Regions from separate parts of the Mycobacterium sp. NGS64 genome, predicted to be linked through region 2. Evidence: riboswitches for the same ligand, from Rfam matches in the RefSeq annotation. Region 2 holds a riboswitch; the other holds the start of a gene.

Region 1 (4,932 bases), on a different contig from region 2:
CATGGCACGAGTCATCGTCTTCGGCGGCCACGGCAAAGTCGCGTTGCGGCTGGCCCCCATCCTGACCGAGCGCGGGGACGAGGTGACCTCGGTCTTCCGAAACCCCGACCATTCCGACGACGTCGCCGCGACCGGCGCCGCCCCGGTGGTGGCCGACATCGAGCAACTCGACACCGACGCGCTGGCCGGCCTGCTGGCGGGTCACGACGCCGTCGTGTTCTCCGCCGGCGCGGGCGGCGGCAACCCGGCCCGCACCTACGCCGTCGATCGCGACGCCGCGATCCGGGTGATCGATGCCGCCGTGCGGGCCGGCGTCAGGCGGTTCGTGATGGTGTCCTACTTCGGCGCGGGCCCGGATCATGGTGTGCCGAGCGAGAATTCGTTTTTCCCGTACGCGGAAGCCAAGGCCGCCGCGGACGCGCACCTGCGCGCCAGCGACCTGGACTGGACGGTGCTGGGGCCGGGCCACCTCACCCTGGAACAGCCGACGGGGCGCATCGTCATCGGCAGGGGAAAAGGCGAGGTCTCCCGGGCCGACGTCGCGCTCGCGGTGGCCGCGTCGCTGCACGACGACTCCACCATCGGCCGCACCATCGAATTCAACAACGGCGCCGAGGGGGACGGCGTCCCCATCGCCGAAGCACTCGCTGACCAGTAAACTCCGCTGCGCACGGAGGCTTCCGGGGCGGATTCGCTGATAGGGATGGAAGGACAGGGCGCGTGAAGCTTGGCGACTGCCCGGTCTTTCCTCCCGAGGCGGCAGCCGCCCTGAGCACGGACCGCGGCTTGGGTTGGCGCCTGGCGCGAGAGGCCGGCCCCGTTTTGCGAGACCCGGGGGCTAGCTGGGTGTTCGTCGTCGGGCGGGAGCAGGTGTTGGCGAACCTGGACGATCCCCGGTTGGATCGCGCCCGGGCTCTTCCCGAAAGCGATCTCGAGGTGCACGACCGGCTGTTCGCGCCGAAATCAGCGCACGAGATCGCGGCGGTGTTCCGTCCGATCGCCGCCGAGCTGATCGATCGTTTCGCCGCCGCCGGTGGCGGTGACGCGGTGGCCGATGTGACCGCGCCGATGGCCGGTGCCCTTTTCGACGTCGTGTCGCGCCTGCGGCTGCTGCCCGCCGAGCACCTGGCCGGGCGGTCCGGCCACGTCTTTGCCGAGGCGTGCCGCAACCTGTTCAAACACGCCGGCTGGCACCTGTTGGCGTTGGCGCGCGGCCCCGAATTGTGCGACGCGCTTCGACGTCAGCCCGATCTGATCCGCGAGTTCGTCGAAGAGATCCTGCGGTTGGAGCCGATGGTGCAGGGCTGCCAACGTTTCACCACCCAGCCGATGACCGTCGCCGGGGTGGACATGCCGCCCGGCGTGGTCGTGATGTTGTGCATCGCCGCGGTCCAGCGGGACGGCAGCGACGCCATGTCCACCGATGATCTGGTGATCGGCGTTAGGGCGCACCGACATTGGAGCCTGGGTGCGGGGTCGATGCGTTGCCGTGGCGGGCACATCGTCCGCCAGGTGTTGCGGGTGCTGGTCGAGGAGTGGCTCGACCGGGCCGGCGATCTTGGGCCGGCTCCCGGTTTTTGGCCGGTGGCTGGGTTCCCGAACACCGAGAACTCTTTGTGGCTGCCGAAGCTGCCGCTGGTGGCGAGGTCCTCGGACCGGTCGACGCGGTAGACTCCGCTGCGCAGCTGGTCTGCCGTCGCCGTGACCGCGGCGTCGGCATCGAGCGAGGCAACGTTAGACCCGCCTCGCGAGAGGGAACCCGGTGGGAGTCCGGGACTGTCCCGCAGCGGTGAGCAGGAACGACCGCCGTCACACGCACTGGTCTCACGACTGGGAAGCGACGGCCACTAGGAGCACCACCCGGTGCGCGCCTGCGAGTCCGAAGACCTGCCAGCGGTGCCGGGCGCGCCGCGTCCGGCGGCTCATCGCCTCGTGGATTGGGCGTTTGGCCGTGTCCGGTGCGGTGTAACCCGAAGGCGTTCACCGTGATCGGATCGGCTGCGCGTCCGCGGCGGTGAGCGCCCCGTCGATCGATAGGACGAAATCGTGACCTCGCAACCCTTCACCGCAACGGTTACCGGCTCCCCGCGCATCGGCCCGAAACGCGAACTCAAACGCGCGACCGAGGGCTACTGGGCCGGACGCACCAGCCGATCGGACTTGGAATCCGTCGCCGCTTCCCTGCGCCGCGACATGTGGTCCCAGCTCGCGTCCGCGGGCCTGGACTCGGTGCCGGTGAACACCTTCTCCTACTACGACCAGATGCTCGACACGGCCGTCATGCTCGGCGCGCTACCGGTGCGGGCCGGCGAAGTCCCCGACGAACTGGACCGCTATTTCGCCCTCGCCCGCGGCAACGACGACATCGCGCCGCTGGAGATGACGAAGTGGTTCGACACCAATTACCACTACCTGGTCCCCGAGATCGAGCCCGCGACGCGGTTCGCGCTCAACCCCGACAAGGTGCTCTCGGAGCTGAAAGAGGCCTTTGCGCAAGGTATTCCCGCTCGGCCGGTGGTCATCGGTCCGATCACCTTCCTGCTGTTGAGCAAGGGCATCAACGGCGGCGGCGCGCCGATCGAGCGGCTGCGGGAGCTGCTGCCGATCTACTCCGAGCTGCTCTCGCTGCTCGCCGAGCACGGCGCCCAGTGGGTGCAGTTCGACGAGCCGGCCCTGGTGACCGACATCTCCCCCGACGCGCCCGCGTTGGCCGAGGCCGTCTACGCCGCGCTCGGTTCGGCGAGCAACCGGCCCGCGATCCACGTCGCCACCTACTTCGGCGACCCCGGCGCGGCGCTGGCAGGGCTGGCCCGCACGCCCGTCGAAGCCATCGGCGTCGACCTGGTCGCCGGTGCCGGCACCGCGGTGGCGGGCATCCCGGAACTGTCCGGCAAGCTGCTGGTGGCCGGCGTCGTCGACGGACGCAACGTCTGGCGCACGGACCTGGAGTCGGCGCTGGCCAAGCTGACGGCCCTGCTGGGTTCGGCTGCCAGCGTGGCGGTTTCGACGTCGTGCTCCACCATGCACGTGCCGTATTCGCTGGAGCCCGAAACGGGGCTGGACGACAACCTGCGCAGCTGGCTGGCGTTCGGGGCCGAAAAGGTAAGTGAGGTCGTCACTCTCGCGCGCGCCCTGTGTGACGGGCGCGACGCCGTCGCGGACGAGATCGCGGCGTCCAACGCCGCCGTCGCCTCCCGTCGCAGCGATCCGCGGCTGCACAACGACGGGGTCCGCGCCCGGATCGACGAGATCGTCGCGTCGGGCACGCACCGCGGCGGCGCGGCCGAACGCCGCGCCAGCCAGGAGGCGCGGCTGCACCTGCCGCCGCTGCCGACCACGACGATCGGCTCGTACCCGCAGACGTCGGCGATCCGCAAGGCGCGCGCAGCTTTTCGGGCCGGCGAGATCGACGAGGCCGAGTACGTCGCCAAGATGCGCAAGGAGATCGCCGACGTCATCGCGCTGCAGGAGCAACTGGGCCTGGACGTGCTGGTGCACGGCGAGCCCGAGCGCAACGACATGGTGCAGTACTTCGCCGAGCAGCTGGAGGGCTTCTTCGCGACGCAGAACGGCTGGGTGCAGTCCTACGGCAGCCGCTGCGTGCGGCCGCCGATCCTGTACGGCGACGTCGCGCGGACCCACCCGATGACCGTCGAGTGGATCAGCTACGCCCAGTCCCTCACCGACAAGCCGGTGAAGGGCATGTTGACGGGGCCGGTCACCATCTTGGCCTGGTCGTTCGTGCGCGACGACCAGCCGCTGGCCGACACCGCCAACCAGGTGGCGCTGGCCATCCGCGACGAGACCGTGGACCTGCAGGACGCGGGCATCGCGGTGATCCAGGTCGACGAACCGGCGCTGCGCGAGCTGCTACCGCTGCGCCGCGCCCAGCAGGAGGACTACTTGCGGTGGGCGGTGGCGGCTTTCCGCCTGGCGACTTCCGGCGTGGCCGACTCGACGCAGATCCACACCCACCTGTGCTACTCGGAGTTCGGCGAGGTGATCGGCGCCATCGCCGACCTGGACGCCGACGTCACGTCGCTGGAGGCGGCGCGCTCGCACATGGAGGTGCTGGACGACCTGAACTCGGTCGGCTTCGCCAACAGCGTGGGCCCGGGCGTGTACGACATCCACTCACCGCGGGTGCCGAGCGAGGGCGAGATGGCCGAGTCGCTGCGGGCGGCGCTGAGAGCGGTGCCGCCGCAACGGCTTTGGGTCAACCCGGACTGCGGGCTGAAGACCCGCAACCCCGACGAGGTGACCGCGTCGCTGCGGAACATGGTCGCCGCGGCCCGGGAGGTCCGGGCGGGCGCCTAGCCTTTGCCGCGAGCGTAACCACACTGCGATTTTTGGACCGAAATCTCGCAGTGTGGTTACGCTCGTGAACCTATTCCGGCTTTTCGGCCGGCTCGTCGGCCGGCTCCGACAGCACCTGGACCGGCACGTCGTCGGCCCAGGGCTGGCGGGTCACCATGTCGGCGACCCGCACGAAGCCGCGCTCGAACTCGCCGGTGGCCGCGTCCACCAGCCGGTAGGCCTGGGTCTGCTTGTGGATCGGCTGCGCGTCGAGCAGTACGACCCGCACCTCACCGGGCTCGAAGTGGCAGCGCTGCTGCATGGCGGTGATGAGCTGCTCGTTGTGCATGTGGCCATCACCGAAGTTCCAGCCGATGGCGGTGCTGCAGATCCGCTCGCCGTCGGTGATGAGGTAGTCGTCCTCGTTCTGGCCCGCCATGGCGCGGTGCGCCAGCGTGAACAGGGCCCGGCCGTGCGTGTTGAACCCGCGGAACGCGTACCCCATGTAGATGGGGATCTGGGCGGCTTCCGGGCTGCCGTAGAACCGCTCCAGCTGGGCCTGCGGCATGCTGGCGATCGCCACGATGCCCCGCCCGATCTTGTCGTTGGCCGACGGTTTCATGCACCACAGCGTGG
Region 2 (4,932 bases):
GGCTGCCCACGATCCGGGTGATCGGATCCCAGGCCATGTCGACGAGCTGGCCGGGCTCCCGCTTGGCGGTGGTCGGCTCGGGGACGATAGTTGTCATCGAAGTCCCTCCGGGTGATGCGAAATTGAACGAAGCGTGCCGCGACCTACCAGGTGCGGCGGGCCCCGGTGGTGAGTTGGTCGCCGTTGTGGCGCCACTTCGGCTCTTTGTCGACGGTGCGGCCCGTGACGCCGCGCAGGCTGCGGATCACGCTGCCGTACAACCCGACCGCGGTGCTGGACAGCTTGCCGCCGGGCGGCTCGTCCATGAACGGCATGAACTTGTCCGGGAAGCCGGGCATGGTGCATCCGATGCAGATGCCGCCGACGTTCGGGCAGCCGCCCACACCGTTGATCCACCCGCGCTTGGGCACGTTGCATTTGACAACCGGGCCCCAACAGCCAAGCTTCACAATGCATTTCGGTGAGCCGTATTCGGAGGCGAAATCACCCTGCTCGTAGTAGCCGGCGCGGTCACACCCCTCGTGCACGGTGTTGCCGAACAACCACTTCGGGCGCAGCGCGTCGTCGAGCGGGATCATCGGCGCCTGACCGGTCGCCATGTAGAGCAGGTAGGTCAGCGTCTCGGACAGGTTGTCCGGTTGGATCGGGCAGCCCGGAACGCAGACGATCGGGATGCCGGCCTTGCTCTTCCAGTCCCAGCCGAGGTAGTCGGGCACGCCCATCGCGCCGGTCGGGTTGCCGGCCATCGCGTGGATGCCGCCGTAGGTGGCGCACGTCCCGACCGCGACGATCGCGGTGGCCTTGGGCGCCAGCCGGTCGAGCCACTCGCTGGTGGTCATCGGCTGGCCGGTGGCCGGGTCATTGCCGAACCCGCACCAGTACCCCTCATCCTTGATCTTCTCGTTCGGGATGGATCCCTCGACGACGAGCACGAAGGGCTCGAGCTCGCCGCGATCGGCTTTGAAGAACCACTCGAGGAAGTCGTCGGCCCCGCCGTTCGGGCCGCATTCGAAATCGATCAGGGGCCAGTGCACGGCAACCTGAGGCAAGCCAGGAAGCGCACCGAGTGCTATTTCCTCGACGCTGGGCTGGGTGGCGGCAGTCAACGCCACCGAATCGCCGTCGCAACTGAGGCCCGCGTTAATCCATAGAACATGGATCAATGTTTGTTCTGCTTTGACTGCTGCTTCTGTTGGCATGCTGCAGCTTTCCGGAGCCGGGCTGGAAGCTCCTGCGCCGCCGGAGTCGACCGTCGGCCCACTTGCGCAGCGCTGATTTTGGGTCTACTCCCGCCTCAGTCGGTTGTCAACGGTCCACCGGTTGCCGGCAAATATACAGATGTGCTATTAGCCTCTGTTTGCCCGCATTGACGTTGCGGGACAAGGGATTTCCGCCGTCGGCCGCGCGGTCGGCCAACCCATGAGCAAGCCTAACGAAGCACCGGAGAATCCTCATCGTGTTGCAAGTGATTGGCAGGTCCGTCATGCGAGCCAATCGCAGTACGGCCGACCTCAGTCCTCGGAGTTCGTCGCGAATCGCCGCAGCCATCCGAACCAGGCGCCCATGCCGGCGCCGGTGCGCGCGCTGACCGGCAGGATCTCGGCCGTGGCGTTGACTTCGCGGACGTGCGAGATGTACGCGTCGACGTCGACATCCAGGTAGGGCACCAGGTCAATCTTGTTGAGCAGCACCACGTCCACCGAGCGGAACATCACCGGGTACTTCAGCGGCTTGTCCTCGCCCTCGGTGACGGAGTACACCATGGCCTTGGCGTGCTCGCCGACGTCGAACTCCGCCGGGCAGACCAGGTTGCCGACGTTCTCGATGATCACCAGGTCCAGGCGGGGGAGGTCGAGGCCGGGCAGGGCGCGATTGACCATCGGCGCGTCGAGGTGGCATTCCCCGCCAAACCCATTGCTGGTGTTGAGCAGTGACACCTGGGCCCCGCGCCCGCTGAGCTTGGCCGCGTCCAGATCGGTGGCGATGTCGCCCTCGATGACGCCGATCGCGAATTCGCCGGCGAGCTCGTCCAGCGTCGACTGCAGGATGGTGGTCTTGCCCGACCCCGGGGAGCTCATCAGGTTCAGCGTGCGGATCCCGTGGCCCTCGAACGCCGCCCGGTTGGCCGCGGCGAGGACGTCGTTCTCGGCGAAGATCGCCTCCAGCACGTCGATGCGCTGCTTGCCCGTCTGGTATTGACTGTGGTCCCCGTGCTCGTGATCGGGATGGTCGTGATCGTGGGTGTGCACGGTTCCGTCGTCGTGCCGGTGAAATCTGCCCATGGTCAAATCCGTTCGGGGGGAGCGTTTTTCACGAGACGTCCAAGGACGTCACCAGGAACTCGTTGCCGTGCAGCACCTCGACGTCGGGGCTGTCGCACTGCGGGCACCAGATCGACCAGGCCGAGGTGATCTCCGATTCGCGGCCACACGAACGGCATCGCACCTCGGCGCCGACACACTCGAGTTCCAGCTCGGCGTCCGGCATGTCCTCGGAATCCCGGACCAGTGTCCAGCAGAACGACAGCGATTCCGGCACCACCTGGCGCAGGGCCCCGATCCGCACCCGCACCACGTCGACGTGCCGGCCCTCGGCGTGGGTCTTGACCAGACCGGCGATGGCCTCGCACAGCGACAGCTCGTGCATGGCACTTTTCTACACCCGAACCGGTGGTCGCCTGAACTCAAGCGCAACTCGATCTCAGCGCTGATCGGGGATCGTCTGGTCTGGGTTTGCCCGATTCTGGCAAGTTCAGGCCCGGGACGATGTCGGGGTGCGACAATATTCCGCGTAAGGCGATGACGACGCAGGAAGCCGGTGCGAATCCGGCGCGGTCCCGCCACTGTCATCGGGGAGCGACCCTCACGAAGCCACGGCCACCGGTCGGAAGGCGAGGCGAGCAGCGATCCGAGAGCCAGGAGACTCGCGTCATCGTGTCCTGCTACCCGGGGCGGAGTACCCCGAGAGAGCTGGCCTGTCATGGCGCCGAAACCTCGTTGTCGAACCATCACTTTCGAATTCGGTCGTCTCCGATGACCGGCCCAATCTGGATGGCTTCACCGCCAGAGGTCCATTCGGCTCTGCTGAGCAGCGGGCCGGGGCCCCGTCCGCTACTGGCCGCGGCAGAGTCGTGGACCTCGTTGAGCATCGCGTACACCGAGACGGCCGAGGAGCTGACCGCGCTGATGGCGGGGGTGCAGGCCGGGGCATGGGAGGGCCCGAGCGCGGCGGCGTATGTGGCCAGCCACGCCCCCCATATCGCCTGGCTCGCGCTAGCCGCCGCCGACAGCGCGGCGACGGCCGTCCGACATCAAGCTGCGGCCACCGCCTACACCACCGCCCTCGCTGCGATGCCCACCCTGGCCGAGCTGGCCGCCAACCACGCCACCCACGCGGCGTTGCTGGGGACAAATTTCTTCGGCATCAACACCATCCCCATCGCACTGAATGAAGCTGACTATGCACGGATGTGGATCCAGGCCGCGACCGTGATGAGCGTCTACCAGGCGGTCTCGACCACCGCCGTGGCCTCGTCCCCGCAGGTGCCGGCGGCGCCGAAGATCGTGAATCTTCATGCGTTGGTGGAAACGTTCTACCAGGCCTTCCCGTTGCCTCCCGACACGGAGAACCAGGTCATGGCCTGGCTGACGAAAATTGGTTTCGTCGACTACTGGAACAACGTCCTAGAACCGCTGAGCAACGCGCTGTACGACAATCCCTTCTTCGCGGCGATGTTTTCGGGGTTTGATCCCTACCTGCCCCTGCTGGGTAACCCACTGATCTTCCTCAGCCCGTCCAACATCGCGTTCGCCCTGGGCTACCCGATGGATATCGGCTCCTATGTCGCGTATCTGTCGGAAACGTTCTTCTTTATCGGACTGGATCTGACGGCGGCGCTCGCTAGCGGCGATCCCGCGACGATCGGTTTCACCATCCTGTTCACCACCGTCGAAGCCGTCGGCACGATCATCACCGACACCATCGCGTTGCTCAAGACGCTGCTCGAGCAGACTGCCGTGGTCCTGACGGTTTTCGTGCCCCTGATAACCGCTCCCATAGTGGCGGTGGCCGCCGGCGCGGTGGCGCCGATTGGCCTCGCCGGCTTGGCGGGACTGGCCGCCCTGCCGCCGGTACCTCCCGTCGCGCCGTCCATCATGCCGCCGGTCGTTGCACTGTCGCCCAGCATCCCGACCCCCGCCTCTTCTCCGACGCCGGCTCCGGTGGAGGCCACCGCGCCGGCCGCTACACCCGCAGCGCCCCCGCCGTCGGCCACCCCACCGACGATGACCGGGGCGGGTACCGGTGTGGGCATGGAAGGCTTCGCCTATCTGGTGGGCGACCTGAGCGCGGTTGCCGGCGCGGCGGCGGCCGGCAAGGCCCGAAAGAAGGCGCCGCAACTCGACAACGTCGCCGCGCCCGCGACCGCGGCGACACCCATAGAAAAGAACAGAACGCAGCGGCGCCGGCGCACAAGGACGCAGATGCTCGGGCGCGGTTACGAATACATGGATTTGGACGACGCAATCGATCCGGGCGAAGACCCGGTTGACGCGGCGGCGGCATCGGCAACTGGCGCCGGGCCGCAGGGGTTCGCCGGAATCGCCACCAAAACCGGCGCTGGACCGGCAGGGCTGACCATCCTGGCCGACGGTGCGTTCGACGGCAGCCCGCGCATGCCGATGATTCCGAGCACGTGGAGCGGCGACTCACCAACGCAGGAAGAGCCATCCGATGGAGGAAATGGCACCGTGTGAAACGCAGCCAGCGGCCGGCGGTTCGACACCGTTGGCGCTTACGCGTGTTTGTGCGTCCACGGGTCGTAGCACCGCTCGGGCGATCCTGAAATCCAGGACCGGGCACCGGCGAGCACGGCCGCGTGCACCGCTCGTGCGATGCGGGCGCCGAACGCCGAGCGCGGCCCGCCGTACGTCT

What was found. A riboswitch is a leader RNA that binds a small molecule or an ion and turns the genes downstream of it on or off. The one in region 2 is predicted to bind cobalamin.
Region 1: linked by a shared signal. The riboswitch ahead of metE (5-methyltetrahydropteroyltriglutamate--homocysteine S-methyltransferase) and the one ahead of AC5Y4S_RS05285 (PPE family protein) in region 2 are both predicted to bind cobalamin.

What each region holds. Positions count from the first base shown of each region.
Region 1 covers NZ_JCALCI010000002.1:675,371-680,302, forward strand. Annotated here, with positions in the region: gene AC5Y4S_RS11520 (SDR family oxidoreductase) at 2-658, shown strand; gene AC5Y4S_RS11525 (cytochrome P450) at 721-1,671, shown strand; cobalamin riboswitch at 1,753-1,889, shown strand; gene metE (5-methyltetrahydropteroyltriglutamate--homocysteine S-methyltransferase) at 2,047-4,317, shown strand; gene AC5Y4S_RS11535 (DUF3556 domain-containing protein) at 4,388-4,932, opposite strand, start outside.
Region 2 covers NZ_JCALCI010000001.1:1,050,974-1,055,905, forward strand. Annotated here, with positions in the region: gene AC5Y4S_RS05265 (nickel-dependent hydrogenase large subunit) at 1-97, opposite strand, end outside; gene AC5Y4S_RS05270 (NADH-quinone oxidoreductase subunit B family protein) at 144-1,199, opposite strand; gene hypB (hydrogenase nickel incorporation protein HypB) at 1,512-2,282, opposite strand; gene AC5Y4S_RS05280 (hydrogenase maturation nickel metallochaperone HypA) at 2,311-2,646, opposite strand; cobalamin riboswitch at 2,765-2,945, shown strand; gene AC5Y4S_RS05285 (PPE family protein) at 3,033-4,754, shown strand; gene AC5Y4S_RS05290 (adenosylcobinamide amidohydrolase) at 4,793-4,932, opposite strand, start outside.